DNA from 2 places in the Mycobacterium sp. NPDC003323 genome. Region 2 is predicted to be linked to the other one. Evidence: predicted binding sites of a transcription regulator. Region 2 holds the regulator's gene; the other holds the start of a gene.
The links. The regulator HspR, encoded in region 2, represses chaperone genes until heat shock. The targets are predictions, from matches to a motif close to ANNTGAGTNNNNNNNACTCANNT.

Region 1: the regulator HspR is predicted to act here: its motif matches at 6,861-6,883, upstream of lon (endopeptidase La).

The regions. Positions count from the first base shown of each region.
Region 1 covers NZ_JBSFSB010000006.1:216,375-226,706, forward strand. The annotation lists gene ACWDUN_RS16855 (acetyl-CoA acetyltransferase) at 1-284, shown strand, start outside; gene ACWDUN_RS16860 (malate dehydrogenase) at 286-1,275, opposite strand; gene ACWDUN_RS16865 (NAD(P)/FAD-dependent oxidoreductase) at 1,296-2,528, opposite strand; gene ACWDUN_RS16870 (endonuclease) at 2,525-3,181, opposite strand; gene ACWDUN_RS16875 (TfoX/Sxy family protein) at 3,223-3,546, opposite strand; gene ACWDUN_RS16880 (nitroreductase family deazaflavin-dependent oxidoreductase) at 3,549-3,938, opposite strand; gene ACWDUN_RS16885 (OsmC family protein) at 3,949-4,416, opposite strand; gene lon (endopeptidase La) at 4,513-6,849, opposite strand; gene ACWDUN_RS16895 (macrolide family glycosyltransferase) at 7,041-8,228, shown strand; gene ACWDUN_RS16900 (MarR family winged helix-turn-helix transcriptional regulator) at 8,563-8,982, opposite strand; gene ACWDUN_RS16905 (substrate-binding domain-containing protein) at 9,140-10,165, shown strand; gene ACWDUN_RS16910 (AmiS/UreI family transporter) at 10,264-10,332, shown strand, end outside.
Region 2 covers NZ_JBSFSB010000008.1:180,762-191,093, forward strand. The annotation lists gene ACWDUN_RS19385 (alpha/beta fold hydrolase) at 1-674, shown strand, start outside; gene ACWDUN_RS19390 (PE-PPE domain-containing protein) at 760-2,223, shown strand; gene dnaK (molecular chaperone DnaK) at 2,460-4,322, shown strand; gene grpE (nucleotide exchange factor GrpE) at 4,319-4,918, shown strand; gene dnaJ (molecular chaperone DnaJ) at 4,938-6,113, shown strand; gene ACWDUN_RS19410 (heat shock protein transcriptional repressor HspR) at 6,113-6,460, shown strand; gene ACWDUN_RS19415 (ABC transporter substrate-binding protein) at 6,531-7,499, opposite strand; gene ACWDUN_RS19420 (ABC transporter ATP-binding protein) at 7,526-8,284, opposite strand; gene ACWDUN_RS19425 (ABC transporter permease) at 8,286-9,038, opposite strand; gene ACWDUN_RS19430 (aryl-sulfate sulfotransferase) at 9,143-10,332, opposite strand, start outside.

The DNA.
Region 1 (10,332 bases), on a different contig from region 2:
CCAGCCACGAATTCCGCTGGGAGGACGTGCAGTCCGCGGTGGACGCCGAGCCGACGCGGGCCGCGGAGGTCGAGTGGTCCGGGGTGGGGACGGTGGAGACCTGGACGACGCCGTTCGACCGCGACGGTGTGCCGGAGAAGGCCTTCCTGGCGGTGCGCACCCCGGCGGACACCCGCACGCTGGCGGTGCTCGACGATCGTTCCCAGGCGCAGGCCAGCGTCGCCGAGGACATCGCCGGCGCGAAGGTCACCGTGCACGCCGACGGAACGGCGACGCTGGGCTGAGCTACAGCAGGCCCAGCGCCGCCACGGCGTCGCGTTCCTCGCGTAGTTCGGTCAGCGAGGCGTCGATGCGGGATCGTGAGAAGGCGTTGACGTCAAGGCCTTCGACGATCTCCCAGCGCCCGTCGACCGAACGGCACGGGAAGGAGCACACCAGTCCCTCCTCGACACCGTAGGCGCCGGGGGAGGGCAGGGCCACCGACGTCCAGTCACCGTCGGGGGTGCCGTGCACCCAGTCGTCGATGTGGTCGATGGCGCCGTTGGCGGCCGAGGCCGCCGAACTGGCACCGCGTGCCTCGATGATCGCGGTGCCGCGCCGGGCCACCGTCGGTATGAAATCATCAGCCAGCCAATGGGTGTCGGCGGCGTAGTCGGCGCCCGACCGGCCGCCGACGATGGCGTGGAAGATGTCGGGGTACTGCGTCGGGGAGTGGTTGCCCCAGATGGTCATCCGGCTGATCTCGGTGACCGGCACGCGTGCGTGGCGGGCCATCGCGGCCACCGCGCGGTTGTGGTCCAGTCGGGTCAGCGCGGTGAACCGCTCGCGCGGGATGTCGGGTGCGTGCGTCGAGGCCACCAGGGCATTGGTGTTGGCGGGATTTCCGACGACCAGAACCCGCACCCCCGTGGAGGCGCCGGCGTTGAGCGCCGCACCCGCGGTGGCGAAGATCTGGGCGTTGGCACCCAACAGATCGGCACGTTCCATCCCCTTGGTGCGTGGCCGGGCACCGATCAGCAGGGCGACGTCGACGCCGTCGAAGGCCCGCACCGGGTCGTCGTAGATCTCGGTGCCGGCCAGCAGTGGGAAGGCGCCGTCATCGAGTTCCATCACGACGCCCTCGGCGGCGCGGACAGCGTCGGGCAGTTCCAGTAGTCGGAGGGTGACCGGGGTGTCACGGCCGAGCATGGCGCCCGCGGCGATCCGGAACAGGGCAGCGTAACCGATCTGGCCGGCGGCACCGGTGACGACGACGTTGACCGGGGTGGGGAACATGGGGACCACCCTAGCGGTGGTCAGTTGAACAGTTCGGCCAGTGGGACTTTCGAATCCGCCAATTGATCAGGGTCGATCTTCTTGCCGGACCGGATGACCGCCTTGATGTCATCGAGTCCTTCCCAGATGTTCACGTTCATCCCCGCCAGCACGCGGTTCTTCTTGTCCAGCCAGAACGAGGTGTATTCACGTTTGGTGACATCGCCGCGGAACACCACCGAGTCGTACTGGGGTGCATAGCCGACGTATTCCATGCCGAGGTCGTACTGATCGGTGTAGAAGTAGGGCAGCTCGTCGTATATCCCCGGGGTGCCCAGCATGCCGGCGACGGCCACCTCCGGCTGCTTGAGCGCGTTGGCCCAATGTTCGGTGCGTATCCGGGTGCCGTACAGCGGATGCTGGGCTGACACGATATCGCCGACGGCGTAGATATCGTCGTCGCTGGTCTTGAGCGACGCGTCGACGGCGATACCGCCCTCGACGATGTCCAGGCCGGCTTGTTCGGCCAGCTCCACGTTGGGTTGGGCACCGACCGCGATCAGCACGGCGTCGGCGACCACCGTCGAACCGTCGCCCAGCCGCAGTCCGGTGGCGGGCCCGCCGGCGGTGGTGGTGATGCCGTCGACGGTGGCACCGAAGCGCAGATCCACGCCATGGTCGGTGTGCAGGGCGGCGAAGATCTCGGCGTTCTCGCGCCCCAGCGCAGTCAGCAGGGGCAACTCGGCCGTTTCGACGACCGTCACCTCGATCCCGCGCGACCGTGCGGACGCCGCGACCTCCAGCCCGATCCAGCCCGCGCCCACGATCGCCAGCCGCTTACCGTGTTCCAGGACCGACAGCAGCGTGGCGGCATCGCCGACGGTGCGTAGCACGTGCACACCGTCGGCGTCGGCGCCGGGGATCGTGAGCCGACGTGGCCGGGAACCGGTGGCCAACAGCAACTTGTCGTAGTGCTCGTGACGGCCTTCGTCGAAGCTGATGGCATGCGCCGCCGGGTCGATCGTCGTGACCTCGGTACCGAGCCGGAGATCGACATCGTGCTCGCGGTACCAATCGGCTTGCTGCACGGTGAAATCGGCCGGTGTGGCCTTGCCCGCCAGATAGTCCTTCGACAGCGGAGGACGCTCGTAGGGGAGTTCGTCCTCGGCACCGAACAGGATGATGGTGCCGCCGAAGTCCTTGCTGCGCAGTGCCTCAACCGCCTTGGCGCCGGCGAGTCCGCCGCCGATGATGACATGGGTGGGTTTGGTCATGACCGCTTCTCCGTCCGCTCGGACTTGATGGTGTCGCGCAGGTCGTCGTCCAGGGATACCCGCACCAGTGCGGCGGCGAGTTGGGCCGATCGGCGGGGCGCGAGCCTGCCCAGGTTGTCCGGGGCGGCAGGCAGTCCGAGCTCGCGGGCGGCGTCGACGGCACGATCGTCGAAGTAGGGCCGCACCCATGTCCAGGTGTCCTGCACTTCCCGTAGGAAGATGTCCGCACCGGTCGGGCCGATGCCCTTGAATTCCTGCAGGTCCCGCTTGGCCACTGCCACATCATGTTTCGCGTACTCGGCGAGATTGCGCAGATCCCCGCCGTACTCGTCGCGTACCCGGGATGCCAGTTCGGTCATCCGGGTCGCCGAACTCTCGTCGTAGCGGGCGTAATGGGCGCGGCCGAATGCCTCGATCATGGTCTTGCGGTCGGCGTCGAGGACGGCGTCCGGTGTCCGCAGTCCCGACGTGTGTAGCTCGTGGGCGGCCGCGGTGGCGATATCCGCGCCGATGGGTTTGCTGGCCAGCATGGCCAGCGTAAGCAGTTGGAACAGCGGTGCCGGTGTGTCCTTGAGTGAGATGCCGGCTTCATCGGCGTAGGTGGTGCCTGCGTGTTCGAGGAGTCGATCGACTGTTTCTTCGTGATCCGACATCCGGTTGAGGTACCCCGCGCACGGGCCACGACAAACGTCGGCTATTTGGGCTCGAGTGACCTCGCGTGGTCGGCCCCGCGCTGCACCCAGGATCGCAGCGTGCGCTTGTCGGTCAGGCCCGTCGTCGCCACCCGGATCCAGCCACGGACCTCACGGCCGGACATCACCATCGGCGTCACATGGGCGCGTGCCAGCAGCGTTTCGGTCGTCTCGGGCGGCACCCGCACCATCAACCCGCCCTGGCCCGAGACGCAGACGGCCATATTGCCGTTCACCAGGAAAGCCAGCCCGCCGAACATCCGCTTCTCGTCGGCGCCGCCGAGCAGCTCTCGGACCCGCTCGGCGAGGTCTTCGTCGTAGGCCATCGTCAGTCCAGATCGATGCGAATGGTGAGTAGGTCGCTGCCCATGGCCCGCACCATCGCGCTGTTGAGCTGCGGCAGCTGGGCCAGCCGGGCGATCGGATCATCCGAGGGCAGCAGGTGCGCGGTGCCGGTGCGCCATCGACCCCTGATCCGGACCCGGACGGCCGGGTCGGCTTTGATGTTTCGCACGTAGTGCGAATGCTCACCGTGCTCTGAGACCATCCAGAACTGATTGTCGACGACCCGCCCGCCCACCGCGGTGCGCCGCGGCTGCCCGGACTTGCGGCCGGTGGTCTCCAGCATGGTGACGGGCAGACGCCGTCCGACGGGATTGACGACGCGGCGCTGAACGGGATGCACGACACGGCGTTTGAGCGCGTTCACGTCGGTCATGCCGCCGAGTTTAAGCCGAACCGGGCTCGCACCGGACCTCGAAATTCACCGAGTTGGCGATGAAACACAGGTGATGGGCGCGCTCGTGGATATCGAGCAGCGCATCGGCCTGCGACGGATCGGCCAGCGACACCACCGGCCGAAGCGTGACGTCGGTGAAATGCCCGCCCCCGTCCGGTGTTTCGGCCATGGTCCCCGACGGGTGGTCGGTGTAGCCGGTGACCACGATGCCCTGCTGCGCGCACAGCGCCAGAAACCACAGCATGTGGCACTGCGACAGCGACGCCACCAGCAGTTCCTCGGGGTTCCAGCGCTGCGGATCACCGCGGAAGGACGGATCCGAGCTGCCGGCGATGGTCGGCTTGCCCGGCGCGCTGATCTCGTGCGCCCGTTCGTATTCCCGGTAGCCGCTGGTGCCCGTACCGGTATTGCCCGTCCAGGTGATATCGAGCGCGTACTGATGCGTCTTACCGGTCATGCCGGTCACCTTATCCCGGCGAGCAGACGTGAATGGCCCCTATATCCCGAGATATAGGGCCATTCACGTCTGCTCGCGGCGGGGGTTGGAGAGCTGTCAGGCGGCCGCGGTCACCGTCTCGGCGGCCGGCTCCAGCGCCAAGGCCACGATCTCGGCGACATCGGTCATCGGCCGCACCTCCAGCGCATCGAGCACCTCGGCCGGGACCTCGTCGAGATCGGGTTCGTTGCGCTGCGGGATGAAGACGGTCTTCAGCCCGGCCCGCTGTGCGGCGAGCAGCTTCTGCTTGACACCGCCGATGGGCAGCACCCGGCCGTTCAGCGTGACCTCGCCGGTCATGCCGACATCGCCGCGCACCTGCCGTCCGGTGGCCATGGAAACCAACGCGGTCACCATCGTCACGCCGGCCGACGGGCCGTCCTTGGGCACCGCGCCCGCGGGCACGTGGACGTGGATCTGCCGGTCCAGTGCCTTCGGGTCGACGCCCAACTGCTCGGCGTGCGCGCGGACGTAGGACAGCGCGATCTGCGCCGACTCCTTCATCACGTCGCCCAGTTGACCCGTCAGCTTCAGCCCCGGCTCCGCGTCGACCGAACCGGCCTCGATGTAGAGCACATCGCCGCCCAGTCCGGTGACGGCCAGGCCGGTCGCCACGCCCGGGACCGACGTGCGTTCGTCGGAATCCGGGGTGAACCGCGGACGGCCCAGGTACGCAACGAGATCCGGCTCATCGATCGTGATCGGGTCACCGGCGATCTTGGTGGTGACCTTGCGCAGTGCCTTGGCCAGTAGCCGCTCGAACTGGCGCACGCCCGGTTCGCGGGTGTAGTCGGCCGCGATCTTGCGCAGTGCGGCGTCGGTGACGGTGACCTCATCGGAGGTCAGCGCGGCCCGTTCGGCCTGGCGCGGCAGCAGGTAATCCCGGGCGATGGCCACCTTGTCGTCCTCGGTGTACCCGTCGATCTGGATCAGCTCCATGCGGTCCAGCAGCGCCGACGGGATGTTCTCGATCACGTTGGCCGTGGCCAGGAACACCACGTCGCTCAGATCGAGATCCAGCTCCAGGTAGTGGTCGCGGAAGGTGTGGTTCTGCGCCGGGTCCAGCACCTCCAGCAGCGCCGATGACGGGTCGCCGCGGTAGTCCGAACCGACCTTGTCGATCTCGTCGAGCAGCACGACGGGGTTCATCGATCCCGCCTCACCGATGGCTCGCACGATGCGGCCTGGCAGCGCACCGACGTAGGTGCGCCGGTGCCCGCGGATCTCGGCCTCGTCGCGCACGCCGCCGAGAGCCACGCGAACGAACTTGCGGCCCAACGCCCGTGCCACGGATTCGCCCAACGAGGTCTTACCGACGCCGGGAGGCCCGGACAGCACCATGACCGCACCCGAACCGCGACCGCCGACGACGGACATGTTGCGCTGGGCGCGCCGCGCGCGCACCGCCAGGTACTCGACGATGCGATCCTTGACGTCGTCGAGTCCGTGGTGATCGGCGTCCAGGATCTCGCGGGCGGACTTCAGATCCGTCGAATCCTCGGTGCGGGAGTTCCACGGCAGGTCCAGCACGGTGTCCAGCCAGGTGCGGATCCAACCGCCCTCGGGGCTCTGGTCGCTGGTGCGTTCCAGCTTGCCGACCTCGCGCAGCGCGGCCTCGCGGACCTTCTCGGGCAGCTCGGCGGCCTCCACGCGGGCCCGATAATCCGCTGGGTCGTCAGCACCCTCTGGGCCCAATTCCCCGAGTTCCTTGCGGATCGCGGCCAGCTGCTGGCGCAGCAGGAATTCCTTCTGCTGCTTGTCCATTCCGGCCCGGACGTCCTCGGCGATCTTGTCGTTGACCTCGGTCTCGGCCAGGTGCTCGCCGGTCCAGTCGATCAGCAGACGGAGGCGACGGCCCACATCGGAGGTTTCCAGTAGCTCGCGTTTCTGCACGTCGGTCAGGTACGACGCGTAGCCGGCGGTGTCGGCCAGCGCGGACGGATCGCTGATCTTGTTGACGACGTCGACGATCTGCCAGGCTTCGCGCCGCTGCAGCATCGCCAGCAGCAGCTTCTTGTACTCGCCCGCCAGCGTCTTGGTCTCCTCGGACACCTCGGCATCGGCGATCGGGTCGACCTCGACCCACAGCGCCGCGCCCGGTCCGGTCGTGCCCGAGCCGATGTGTGCGCGGGTCTCGCCCTTGACGACGGCAGCGGCGCCGCCGCCCGGGACCCGGCCGACCTGCACGATCGAGGCCAGCACACCGTGGGTGGGATAGCGGTCATCCAGGCGCGGGGCGATGAGCAGCGTGCCGGTCTCACCCTCGCCGGCTGCGACCTGGGCCGCTTCGACGGCGGCGCGGGCGGCGTCGTCGAGCTCGATGGGCACCACCATGCCGGGCAGCACGATGGGTTCGCTGACGAACAAGACCGGGACTGCGATGGCTTCAGACATCAAACCTCCAAAGTTGATTCTGAGGGGCTCAACTACGGAGGCGGTCGGGTTGTTCCCGGCGGCGCGGTGCTGCGCTGTGGGCGAACACACTGTAGGAATCCGCCGATATTGTTCGGATCTTCGGTGCACCGTCAGGCTCGTTCGCGCGCGTTAGCGCCTCCGGCGCGAGTTTCGGTTACCTTTGATCCTTAGTGGCGACCATTTATGCCTACGGCCCGCTGGGAGCCGGTCACATCAATCCCACGCTCGGGATCGTGGCCGAACTCTTACGCCGGGACCACCGGGTGACCTATTGGGCGCCCCGCATGTTCGGCGATCGAATCGCCGAGACAGGTGCCCGGTTCGAACCTGTCATCTCAACCTGGGAACAGGTCGATGGTGGGCCACCGCAAATGCATGGCAAGGAACTGATCCGAGCGATGGGATTGCTGCTGGATGAGACCGCAGCCGTGGTGCCCCTTCTCGCCGCGACGCAGCCTCCCGACCTAGTGCTGCACGACGGCACACTCGCCTGGTGGGGCAGGATCCTGGCTCATCGGTGGCGTGTGCCCGCGGTGGAGACCTGGCCGAACTTCGTCAGCAATGAGCATTGGTCGATGAACACCTATGCCGAGATCAACCCGGTCAGCCCGCGGTTCCTGTGGCAGATATTCCGGATCGGCCGCTACTTGCGCAGCCAGGACATCGGCGGGGTCGGCAACTTCCTCCAAGGCCGGTCCGCAGCCGCGCGGCTCGTCACCCTGCCCCGCGCCTTCCAGTACTCCGGTGAGACCTTCGAGGGATGGCATTTCGTCGGGCCATGTCTCACCGAGCAGGCTTTGAACGCCGACTGGACGCCACCGGCAAACCGTCGACCGGTCCTGCTGGTCTCACTCGGGACGGCCTACAACGACCGGCCCGAGTTCTACCGGATGATCGTCGAGTCGGCCGCCGACCGGCCCTGGCATGTTGTGCTCGCGATCGGCGGACAGGTCGCTCCAGACGGGCTCGGACCCATCCCGGACAATGTCGAGGTCCATGATCAGGTGCCGCAGGTGGCCGTCCTACGGCACGCTCACGCCTTCCTAACCCACGGCGGGATGGGCAGCACCATGGAGAGCATCTACCAGCGGGTTCCGTTGATCGCAATACCGCAGATGGCCGAGCAGCGGGCGAACGCCGATCGGATCGCCGGGCTTGGCCTCGGGCTCGCTCTCAACCCGGAGCACCTCGACGCCACTGCCATCTGGACGGCGGTGACCGCGGCCGCCGGCGATGCGGGCATACGTGATCGACTGGGTCAGATGCGTACCGAGATGGATGCTGCCGGAGGCGCCGCCACGGCTGCGGACGTGATCGAACGGGTACTGGACCAACCTCGCGTGCTCGGCGAACACTGAGCCGATGTGACCGCGGACGAGGCTGGCGCCGACGAGTTGCGCAGTTCCACGACGATCAGCTCCAGCGCGACGACGATATTGAATCGACGTCGTGTAGCCGCAACCGTCCGTTTCTCCGTTTGGCATTCCATGACCACACCTGCGCCAGACATCGACTGACGACCCATGTCACCGACCGGCCGGCGCCGTCATCCAGGCAATCACCCGAGGGTTCCGACACCTTGGTGAAACACCGAGTGCAAGGCTGGTGAGAATCCCGCAGGTCACTGGTCCTCAAATCCGACAAGTTCGGCGACGTCCTACACACACGGCGGATGGGAGCACAGAACAGAGCTCAGGTGCGACGGGTGAGAGACCGGCGCAGCGCACCGCCCTCGGACTCCAACCACTGGTGTTCGACATCGGCCAGGACCGGTGCGAGCCGGTCACGCAGCTGCTCCCCGCGTGGGCTCAGGTACACCCGCACCTTGCGTCGGTCCACCGCATCGACCTCGCGGTATGCCAGCGAGAGGCTGATCAGCTTGTCGACGATCCGGGTCAGCGTCGGTCCGGCCGTCGCGGTCGCGCTCTGCAACTCGGCCATGGTCAACCCGCTGGCGGCGGCCAGCGCCTCGATGGCCAGCCAATGATCGATGCCGAGTTGCTCGGCCTGCAGTTCGGCCTCGAGGCCGGCGGAGAGTCTGCGCGCCGCCCGCAGCACCGCCGGTGCCGTCGATGTCGTTGCTGCCAGATCGGCAGACCGGTCATTCGGCATGAACGACATCTCCTCCGGACCTTGCCCAGACCACCCGGCGGGCGCAATACTTCCAAGTGGAAATGATAGCAGCCGATCCGTCGACGGCTCCGGTGAGGACGACGCAGTGAACAGGCACTCCGCGACTTCGGGTCGCGACGAGGCATGGCGGCTGGCCATGGTCGTGCCGCTGCAGGGGCCGGGCGGGGTGTTCGGGCCGTCGTGTGAAGCGGTGAGCCGGTTGGTGGCCGATGATCTGAACCGCGCCGGCGGCGTATTGGGACGTGAGGTGTGCGTCGAGATCGTCGACGGGGGAGCGCCGCCCGCGGTCGTCGCCGGAGCGGTTGACGCGCTGATCACCAGCGGCCGCGCGCATGCGGTGAGCGGTTGGCACATCTCCTCGGTGCGCAACGCGTTGGCGCCGGTGGTGGCGGGGCGGGTGCCCTACGCCTATCCGGCGCTCTATGAGGGCGGCGAGACCCGTCGCGACATCTATTGCTGCGGTGAGACTCCCGACGGGCAGATCGCGCCGGCGTTGCGCTGGCTGCGTGACAACGCGGGCATCCGTCGGTGGTTCATCGTCGGGGATGACTACGTGTGGCCGCGATCGTCGATGGCCGCGGTGCGCCGTTATGCCGACGAACTGAACCTGCAGATTGTCGGGCGCCGGTTCGTCGATCTCGGCAAGGGGGAGGTGACCGGGGTGGTGACCGACGCGGTGCGTTCCGGTTGTGACGCGGTGCTGATGCTGTTGGTCGGTCAGGACGCGGTGGAGTTCAACCGCGCGTGTGCGGCATCGGCTGCAGATCAGGAGTTTCTGCGATTCAGCCCGTTGATGGATGAGAGCATGCTGCTGGCCAGCGGGGAGGGCGCCACCCGTGGGCTTTTCGCCGCTGCCTCGTACTTTCGGTCCATGGTGGGGGCGAACTCGATGGACCTGATGCAGCGGTACGTGGACATGCATGGTCCGGCCGCGCCGCCGCTGACCGGAATCTCCGAATCCTGTTACGAGGGTCCGCAACTGCTGGCTCGCCTGATCCACCGTGCCGGTCGGTTGCACGATGTGTCCACTTCCGAGTGTGTGGCCTACGAAAGTCCAAGGGGCACAGTGCAGTTCCGGCCAGATGTCACCGAGCAGCCGGTTCACCTGGCGATGGCCGACGGCTTCGACTTCGATGTGCTGACCACGCTGGGCAGGCGCTGAGGCCGGTGAGCCCGCGGCCGGCAGTGTTGACACTGTGTCGCCCATCACTTACTTTCATTTGGAGATATTCCATCTGAATGTGAGCGGTCGGAGTGGTCATGAACAATGTCGGCTTGCTGTATGTCGGGGCCGTTCTCTTCGTCAACGGCCTGATGCTGCTGGGCAGG
Region 2 (10,332 bases):
ACGGCGGCAGCCGACCGTGGCGAGGATGCCTCGACGACACCTTCTTTCGTCGGTTCCTCGCGGAGTTGCTCGACGAACTCGGGCTCGACCGGGTGGCCCTGATCGGCCTGTCGATGGGCGGTGGCGTGGCCACGGGGTTCGCGCTGGAACATCCGGAGCGGGTCAGCGCCCTCGTGGCGATCGGGCCGGGCGGGATCGGTGCCACGCGGCCGTATCAGTTCCTCACCTGGGCGACCATGCGCACGCCCGGTCTGCTGCGCGGATTCAGCTGGCTGCTGGCCCGGTTTCCCCGACTGATCCGGTCCTCGTTGGCGGGCAACTTGCACGCGGGTGCGAGCACCCCGGGTTTCGAGCGCATCGTCGCGCTGGCCGTCGAGGAGGCCCGAGCCAAGAACCGTCACGGTGAGAAGGCCCTCGACGACTGGCAGGTCGCGGCTTATGGGCCGCGCGCGATGCGGCTGGACCTCACGTCGGAGCTTCCCGGTCTACGGGTGCCGACGCTGTGGATGCGCGGTGCCGACGATCGGCTGGTCGGGGCGGCCGAACTGGCCGCCGCACATCGACTGGCCCCCGAGTCCCGGCTGGTCACCATCGCCGACGCCGGACATATCGTCACCTATGACCAGCCCGACGAATTCGTCCGCCTGGTCCGGGAGTTCCTCGCGCCGCGGTAATTGAGTAGCGCGCTACTCAGGTTCCCCCCGGCCGGACGCGAGGAGCATTCGCCTCGGGACTCGGTAACAGAAGCGGGGGCGGATCATGAGAATCGGAAAGCACATGGGTGCCGTTGCGGCAGTAGCGCTGATGGCCGCGGCCACTGCGGCACCCGCACCACCACGGGTCGAATTGGCGGCCGACACCACGGTGTTGGCGGTGTGCGGGGCGACCTGCCCGCAGTGGCCCGACGACGACCTCAAGCGCATCCTCGACGAGTTCGTCACGCCGTTCTTTCCTGTCGCCGACGGTGACGAGCTGACCCCGGTCGCGGTCCGGGCGAAGGGAGAGGCGTGGCCTCTCAACGGGATCTTGCGTCTGCTCGGGGTTGCCGTCGGTGATCCGCGGCTCGCCGACGCCCTCCTGCCGGATCAGCCGTGGTGGAAGCTCACCGGGCTGTTCGACCTCACCGGTGACCAGTCGATCCGAGCCGGGGCCACCGCTTTGGAACAGGCGATAGCTGCGGCGACCCCCGGCAACCGGGTGGTGATCTACGGGCTGTCCCAGGGGGCGACCTCGGTCAACAGCGTGCGCGACCGGATCACTGCGCAGTACCCGGACGGAACCTCAGCACCCGATATCGACTTCATCCTGGAAGGCGACGCTCGGGTGCCCAACGGTGGTCTGCTGTCGCGGTTTCCAGGCTTCTATCTCCCCATCCTGGACTGGACGTTCAACGGGCCCGAACCGACCGACACCCAATTCGACACCGTCGTCGTCAACCGCCAGTACGACGGGTTCGCCGACTTCCCGATCTATCCGCTCAACCTCGTCGCGACCCTGAACGCGGTGCTGGGCATTGTGTACTTGCATACCTGGCCGTTCGGTCTGGACATCCCGACGGACGATCCAACGTCGTCGCCAGGATTCCGGGGCACCGACGGCCGCACCAGCTATTACCTGTTCGACAGCCCGGATCTGCCGCTGTTCGCGCCGCTGCGGACGCTCGGCGTGCCGGAAAAGCTGATCGACATCGTCGAGCCGTTTTTTCGGGTGATCGTCGAACTCGGCTACGACCGCAGCATCGAACCGTGGGTGCCGGCGCCGGCGCGGCTGATCCCGCGACTCGACCCGGCCGAGGTGATCAACGACCTCGGTGATGCGATCGGCGAGGGGATCGCCAACGCCCGCGCGCTCTTCGCGCCGAAGCCGGAGACACACGTTGTCGATACCGCGGTGGAATTTGATGAGCCGACGGTCACCACCCGGTCGGGTGTCGACCCTGTCGAGACCAATGAGGAGCAAAGGATCGAGGAGCAGCGGGACGCGTTCATGGCCTCGATCGCCGAGGAGTCCGCTCCCGATGGGCGCGATCCGTTGGATCAGGCCGACGAGCAAACCGGCCAGGATCGGGATCAACCGGACGTTGGGGAAGAAGGTCAGGTGGCGCTCGATCTGCCCAGCGAGGGCCAGGACGCTCAGGATGAGGTCCCGCCGGCCACGGATCCGCAGGCGGCAGACCACAACCAGGACCTCGATGGCGGTGAGCCAGCCGAGCCCACCGCATAACTCTTGGCGAAACCCCCGTACCCGGGGTTGTTCCGGCCGCCCGAACCCCTGGTACGCGGGTTTCGCCGCGGCTCGGAAGGACCGCGGGAACAAATCTGCGCGGCGCCCCGTTGACCTGATCGACAACTTGAGTGAAACAGACTCAACTCTGACTTGACAGGTCCATCCTCTCAGGAGCAGGCTTGAGCGAGGTTCACTCAGATACCTAATCAAGCCAAACTCAGGAGGCAACAACTATGGCTCGTGCGGTCGGTATCGACCTCGGGACCACCAACTCCGTCGTCGCAGTGCTGGAAGGTGGCGACCCCGTCGTCGTCGCCAACTCCGAGGGCTCCCGGACCACCCCGTCGGTCGTCGCGTTCGCGCGCAACGGCGAGGTGCTGGTCGGTCAGCCCGCCAAGAACCAGGCGGTTACCAACGTCGACCGCACCATCCGCTCGGTCAAGCGCCACATGGGCAAGGACTGGTCGGTCGGCATCGACGGCAAGGACTACACGCCGCAGGAGATCAGCGCGCGCATTCTGCAGAAGCTGAAGCGTGACGCCGAGGCCTATCTCGGTGAGGACATCACCGACGCCGTGATCACCGTGCCCGCGTACTTCAACGACGCCGAGCGTCAGGCCACCAAGGAAGCCGGCCAGATCGCCGGCCTCAACGTCCTGCGCATCGTCAACGAGCCCACCGCGGCCGCGCTGGCCTACGGCCTGGACAAGGGGCAGAAGGAACAGACCATCCTGGTCTTCGACCTCGGCGGCGGCACCTTCGACGTGTCCCTGCTGGAGATCGGCGACGGTGTCGTCGAGGTGCGTGCCACCTCCGGTGACAACCACCTCGGTGGCGACGACTGGGACGACCGGATCGTCGAATGGCTGGTCGACAAGTTCAAGAGCACCAGCGGCATCGACCTGACCAAGGACAAGATGGCCATGCAGCGGCTGCGTGAGGCCGCCGAGAAGGCCAAGATCGAGCTGAGCTCGGGCCAGAGCACCTCGATCAACCTGCCCTACATCACCGTCGACGCGGACAAGAACCCGCTGTTCCTCGACGAGCAGCTGACCCGCGCCGAGTTCCAGCGCATCACCCAGGATCTGCTGGACCGCACCCGTGCGCCGTTCCAGCAGGTCATCAAGGACGCCGGCATCTCCGTCGGCGAGATCGACCACGTCGTGCTCGTGGGTGGTTCCACCCGCATGCCCGCCGTCACCGAGCTGGTCAAGGAATTGACCGGAGGCAAGGAGCCCAACAAGGGCGTCAACCCCGACGAGGTCGTCGCCGCGGGTGCCGCGCTGCAGGCCGGTGTGCTCAAGGGTGAGGTGAAAGACGTTCTGCTGCTGGACGTCACCCCGCTGTCCCTCGGTATCGAGACCAAGGGTGGAGTGATGACCAAGCTGATCGAGCGCAACACCACCATCCCGACCAAGCGCAGCGAGACCTTCACCACGGCCGACGACAATCAGCCCTCGGTGCAGATCCAGGTGTTCCAGGGTGAGCGCGAGATCGCCTCGCACAACAAGCTGCTCGGCTCGTTCGAGCTGACCGGTATCCCGCCGGCCCCGCGCGGCGTGCCGCAGATCGAGGTCACCTTCGACATCGACGCCAACGGCATCGTGCACGTCACCGCCAAGGACAAGGGCACCGGCAAGGAGAACACGATCAAGATCCAGGAGGGCTCCGGCCTTTCCAAGGAGGAGATCGACCGGATGATCAAGGACGCCGAGGCGCACGCCGACGAGGATCGTCAGCGTCGCGAGGAGGCCGACGTCCGCAACCAGGCCGAGTCGCTGGTCTACCAGACGGAGAAGTTCGTCAAGGAGCAGCGTGAGGCCGAGGGCGGTTCCAAGGTTTCCGAGGACACCCTGACCAAGGTCGACGGTGCCATCGCCGAGGCCAAGACCGCCCTGGCCGGCACCGATATCGCGGCCATCAAGGCCGCGATGGAGAAACTGGGCACCGAGAGCCAGGCCCTGGGCCAGGCCATCTACGAGGCCACCCAGGCCGAGCAGGGTGCTGCCGGTGGCGACGCCGGTGCTCAGCAGGCCGACGACAACGTCGTGGATGCCGAGGTCGTCGAAGACGAGGACAACCGGGAGAACAAGTGAGCCAGGCCGATTCGCACGAAGAGCCGGTGACCATCACCGACAAACGGCGCATCGATCCGGACACCGGTGAAGTTCGCGAGCAGGCGTCGGCTCCTCAGGACAGCCCTGAGGAGCCGGCTCCGGCCGACAATCCGGCTGATGACGCCAAGGTCGCCGAGCTGACCGCAGATCTGCAGCGGGTGCAGGCCGAATTCGCCAACTACCGCAAGCGGGCCATGCGCGATCAGCAGGTGTCTGCCGAACGGGCCAAGGCCGGGGTCATCACCCAGCTGCTCGGTGTGCTCGACGATCTGGAGCGCGCCCGCAGCCACGGTGACCTGGAATCCGGTCCGCTCAAGGCGGTGTCGGAGAAATTGGTGAACACCTTGGAGGGCCTGGGCCTGAATGCCTTCGGCGCCGAGGGTGACGCGTTCGACCCGTCGCTGCACGAGGCCGTCCAGCACGAGGGTGACGGATCGGCCCCGGTGGTCGGCACCGTCATGCGCCGCGGCTACAAGGTCGGTGACACGGTGGTGCGCCACGCGATGGTCGCCGTGGTCGACACGGTCGAGAATGCCGACTCCGGCAGTGCACAACCCGCAGAATCAGAGGACTAGCCCGTGAAGGAGGTGACGTATGGCCCAGCGTGAGTGGGTCGAGAAGGACTTCTACAAGGAGCTCGGTGTCACCTCTGACGCCGGCAAGGACGAGATCAAGCGCGCCGCGCGCAAGATCCTGGCCGAGAACCACCCGGACCGCAATCCGGGTGACACCGCGGCCGAGGAGCGGTACAAGGCCGCCTCCGAGGCCAAGGAAGTGCTGACCGACGACGCCAAGCGCAAGGAGTACGACGAGACCCGTCGGCTGTTCGCCAATGGCGGCTTCGGTCGGCGCGGCGGCGCCGCCGGTGGTTTCGGTGGGTTCGCAGGCGACGGTGTCGAGTTCAACCTCGGCGACCTGTTCGATCAGGCCGGCCAGGCCGGCGGGGCGAACATCGGCGACCTGTTCGGTGGGCTGTTCGGCCGGGGCGCTCAGCAGCCCCGGCCGAGTCGCCCCCGGCGCGGCAACGATCTGGAGACCGAGACCGAACTGTCGTTCCTGGAGGCCACCAAGGGCGTGGCGATGCCGTTGCGGCTCACCAGCCCGGCACCGTGCACCAACTGCCACGGCAGTGGCGCCCGCCCGGGCACCAGCCCGAAGGTGTGCCCCAGCTGTAACGGCGCCGGGGTGATAAACCGCAACCAGGGCGCGTTCGGCTTCTCCGAGCCGTGCACCGAATGCCGCGGCAGCGGGTCGATCATCGAGCACCCCTGTGACGAGTGCAAGGGCACCGGCGTGACGACCCGGACGCGCACCATCAACGTCCGGATCCCACCGGGTGTCGAGGACGGTCAGCGGATCAGGCTGGCCGGCCAGGGTGAGGCGGGTCTGCGCGGTGCGCCCTCGGGTGACCTCTATGTCACCGTGCACGTGCGCCCCGACAAGGTGTTCGGGCGCGACGGTGACGACCTGACCGTCACCGTGCCGGTGAGCTTCCATGAATTGGCGCTGGGCGCAACGCTTTCGGTGCCGACGCTGGAGGGCAAGGTCGGCGTGCGGGTACCCAAGGGCACCTCCGACGGCCGGATCCTTCGGGTGCGGGGCCGCGGAGTGCCGAAACGCTCCGGCGGGCACGGCGATCTGCTGGTCACCGTGAAGGTGGCGGTGCCGCCCAACCTGGAAGGGGAAGCGGCCGAGGCGCTGGAGGCCTACGCGAAGGCCGAGCGCGCAACGGGTTTCGATCCGCGCGCGGGATGGGCGGGTAACGTCTGATGGCGCGCAAGGACGAAGCCCGCACCTTCCTGATCTCGGTGGCCGCCGAGCTGGCCGGTATGCATGCCCAGACCTTGCGCACCTATGACCGCCTGGGTCTGGTCAGACCGCAACGCAGCTCCGGGGGAGGTCGGCGTTATTCGCAGCACGACGTCGACCTGCTCCGTGAGGTGCAGCGGCTCTCGCAGGACGAGGGCGTGAACCTGGCCGGGATCAAACGGATCATCGAGCTGACCAATCAGGTCGACGCCCTGCAGAGCCGAGTGGCCGAACTGACCGCCGAGGTCGGACGGCTGCGCAAACCCAGCACCGCGCTGGTGCTCTGGCAGCCCCGGAGCAAGCGCTAGATCGAGTACATGATCGACTAGCGCCGGGTACGCAGCAGCGAACCCGGCGTTCGTCGTATCGGCCTCCAGGTCAGGACGCCGGCTTGTTCAGAAACTGGTTGTCGAGAAAGCCTGCATAGTCGGGCAATTCGGTAGTCGGTTCGATCGACTTCTGCGTCTTTGCCCACTCGCCGAGGTCGGTCAGCTTGGTCGCCAGGTCTGGTTGGAGCTCGATCGTGTAATCGAACTCGGTGAGGACCGTCTGCAGCAACGCAGGATCGAGCTGCGTTGCCTTCGCGACGGCATCCGTCGCTGCCTGATCCTGCTCGGACAGAGCGGCGCTCGCGTCATCGAGTGCAGCGAAGAAGGCGGTCATGGCCTCACCCTTGGACGCGATGGCCGGTTCGGTGGCGATGAAAAGGCTGTGCTGCCGGTAGCTTCCGCCATCCAGCTCGACCACATCACCGTCGAGCGCTTGGATCGTCTGAGCCTGGTACGGCTGAAAGATCGACACCGCATCGACATTGCGTTGGGTGGCGGCGGTGACCATGGCCGACGGCGCCACCTGTACCAACTCCGCGTCGATAGCGTTGTCCGCCAATACACTGGAGATGTAGTAGGCGGCACTCGTTCCGAGGGGAGTGCCGATACGCTTGCCTGCGAGGTCGGCCAAGCCGTTGATGCCGGCGCTGTGCCGCGCGACGACGCGTGAGCCTTCCCAGCGTGAACCATCGGCGACCACGCGCAACGACGGGGTCCGGGTGAGAGCTGCCGACGTGGGCACGTCGGCAGCCGTGGTGATATCCACCTGGCCGGCTGCTGCCGCTTGTAGTGCCTCCACCCCGGACTGGAAGTTGATCACCTTCACGTTGACGTTGTGTTCGGTGAATAGTCCCGTGTCGGCCGCAACCGGTATCTGTGCCCACGACGGGTCGACGACGAAGCCGACTGTCAGCTCGTCGGCGGCAGCGCTTTTCGAGTCAGTGCAACCGGCCAGCGAGGCGGTCAACGCCATCGCGGTCAGTAGGGCGGACAGTGTTCTTCTGAGGGTGATCTTCATGGGGATTTCTTTCTCTGGTTCCGGGGTCAATGCACGGCGTGGTCGATGCCGAGTTGGTGATGCAGGGTCTTGCGGATATCGCTGTAGCCCGGCTGATCCGCAAGTGCGTCGGCAGGTCGCGGGCGGCTGAGTGGATTGGTGATCTGGTCGACGATCTGGCCATCGTGGAGCACGCTGACGTTGTCGCCCAGCCTTATTGCCTCGTCGATGTCGTGGGTGACGAAGATGATCGTTCGGTTGAGCCGCGTCCACAGGTCGATGAGCAGGTCTTGCATGCGTAGCCGGGTCAGTGCGTCCAGCGCCGCAAACGGTTCGTCCATGAGCATGACGGTCGGTTCGCCTGCGAGCACCCGCGCGATGCTCACCCGCTGCCGCATGCCCCCGGAGAGTTCGGACGGCCGTCGATGAACGACATCAGGCTTGAGTTCCACAAGGTCGAGTAACTCCGCGATGCGTTCGCGCCGTTCACCTTTGGCGATTCCGCGCGCGGTCAGTGCGAAGTTGACGTTGCCGCCGACGCTCATCCACGGGAACAGCACGTCGCGCTGGAACGCGACACCGCGGCGTGGGTGCGGTGCGGTGACCGGGTCACCGTTGTCGGTCACCGACCCTGACGTGGGTGCGATCAGCCCCGCCAGGCAATGCAGCAGAGTCGATTTCCCACTTCCCGATGCGCCGACGAGCACGGTGAACGAACCGTCGGGGATGACCATGGAGATGTTCTTGAGTGTCGGCTCCGGCGTCTGGCCGAAACGCACGACGAGGTCTCTGACTTCGATCGCCATATCAGCGTTGCTCCTGGGCCCAGCGGGTGAACGGCGTGGTGGCCGAATGGATCAACAAGTCGCAGAGCGCGCCGATCAAACCTAGAATGATCAGGCAGAAGATTAACCGGTCGGCTTGTGAGAAAAGCTGCGCCTGGTAGATACGGTAACCGATACCGGCAGTGGTGCCGGTCATCTCGGCGACGACGATCAACACGAAAGCCATTGCGGCGCCGACCCGCAGACCGGATGCGATGTCCGGCGCGGCAGCGGGCAGGATGATCCTGGTCAGGATCTGCCACCGCCCGGCACCGAGGCATCGCGCGGCCTTGAGGTAGTCGACAGGGGTGCCGGCCAGGCCGTTGTGACTGTTGATCCACACCGGGACGAAGACACCCAAGGCGATCACCAGCGTCTTGCTGTTCTCGCCGAGCCCGAACCACAGGATGGCCAGGGGGACCAGTCCTATGGTCGGGATCGGTGCGAAAACCCGGAGAACCGGTTGGAGGAGGTTACGGCCCGCCGCTGTGGTGGCGGTACACACGGCGATCACGACACCGGCGATCGCGCCGATGACGAAGCCTGTCGCGGCCCGTCCCACGCTCGCGACGATGTCATCGGCGAGTAGTCCGTCCGACCACAGAGTTCCTCCCGCCGAGAGGATTTGCGGCACGCTCGGGAACAGTTGCCGAGGGAACTGTCCGGTCGCCACCACCAGTGACCACACCATCGATGCAAGCAACAGGCCGGCGATCGTCCAACCCAGAGTCCGCACGCGCCGAGTCGCCGCACGGGGTAACCGGAGCTTCCGTCCGCTGTTTCTTGGTGACGAGGCATCCATGGCGTGCGAGTCGAGAGTCGCTGTGTGTACGTCCGTCGTCATGGCCGTAGGTCGATCTTCTGCAGGGTTGCCCGTGGTGTGGTGTCGGGCACCCAGTCGAACGGCACCGACTGTGCCCGGTAAACCAGCGCCGTGAGGCTGAGCCGGTCGACCCCGGCGACCCTGGTCTGCTTCACCTCCGGTTCGCCGGCCACACCGTATCCCTGGTAGGGGCTGTGATACTCCCAAACGATGTCGCCATCTGGCGTCACCTGAAACAACCGGCCCTGCATTCCTTCGGTGATGAGCGTGTTGCCGTTGGGTAGGCGCTGCGCATTGCTCACGAACGAGCTGAAGAACGTCCACGGGGGCAACCCCGAATCCTCGGCGGTGTACTGCCAGACGATTTCCTCGGTGACGGGATCGATCTCGAGTATCCGTGAACCGGCGTAGATGCCTATCGAGGCGGGTGGATAACCGGCGCCACCCTGATTGTCGAACACCAGGATGTTGCCTGCCCCGGGGAGTCCCGGGGCAATCATGTGCGGATTGTGTTGGCCCGAGGTCTGATCGACGGGGCGCGGCACCTTGTGGACGCTGATCCGTTGGTGCTGGGCTCCTGCTTCCGCAGGGTAGTAGGGGCCGAGTTTCCACACGAGCGCGCCCGACCGCTTGTCGACGAGTCCGATGATGTTGGCCTTGCGGAAGCTGATGAGGATGTTGTCGGGGTGGAACACAGCGTCGGGACGCGCGTCGAACCAATGGTTCTGCCCGAGCGACTTGGCACTGTTCATCTCCAGATAGCCCCACGGGTCCTCGGGGTCACGAGATGCCGTCTCGCGCAGCGCAGCCCAACCGGTGTCGGAGAAGCCGAACTCATCCAGATGGTCCCCGGCCAGCCACTGCCACACGATCTGGCCGTCCGGCGAGACCTCGTAGAGCCCTTGATCACCGACGACATGCTCGCTCAGGCCCGGCACTACACGCGGGACCGTCACGAGAATGAGCCGGTTCCCGTTCGGTAACAGCTCCCAGTCGTGGTTCTGCCGGGCGGCGCCACCGGGTGCCTCGGTGCCCCATTCCCAGACGTGTTCGCCACTCCAACTCAACTGTCCGACCGTGCCGTTGGCATAGATTCCGCCCCGGGAGTCGCCACTGTCGGACAGTTGGACCCCGACGTCACCAAGGCGCCCGCCGTTGAGTGCCGGATCGAGAATTCGCGGTGGAACGCCCGCATAGGGCCATTCGT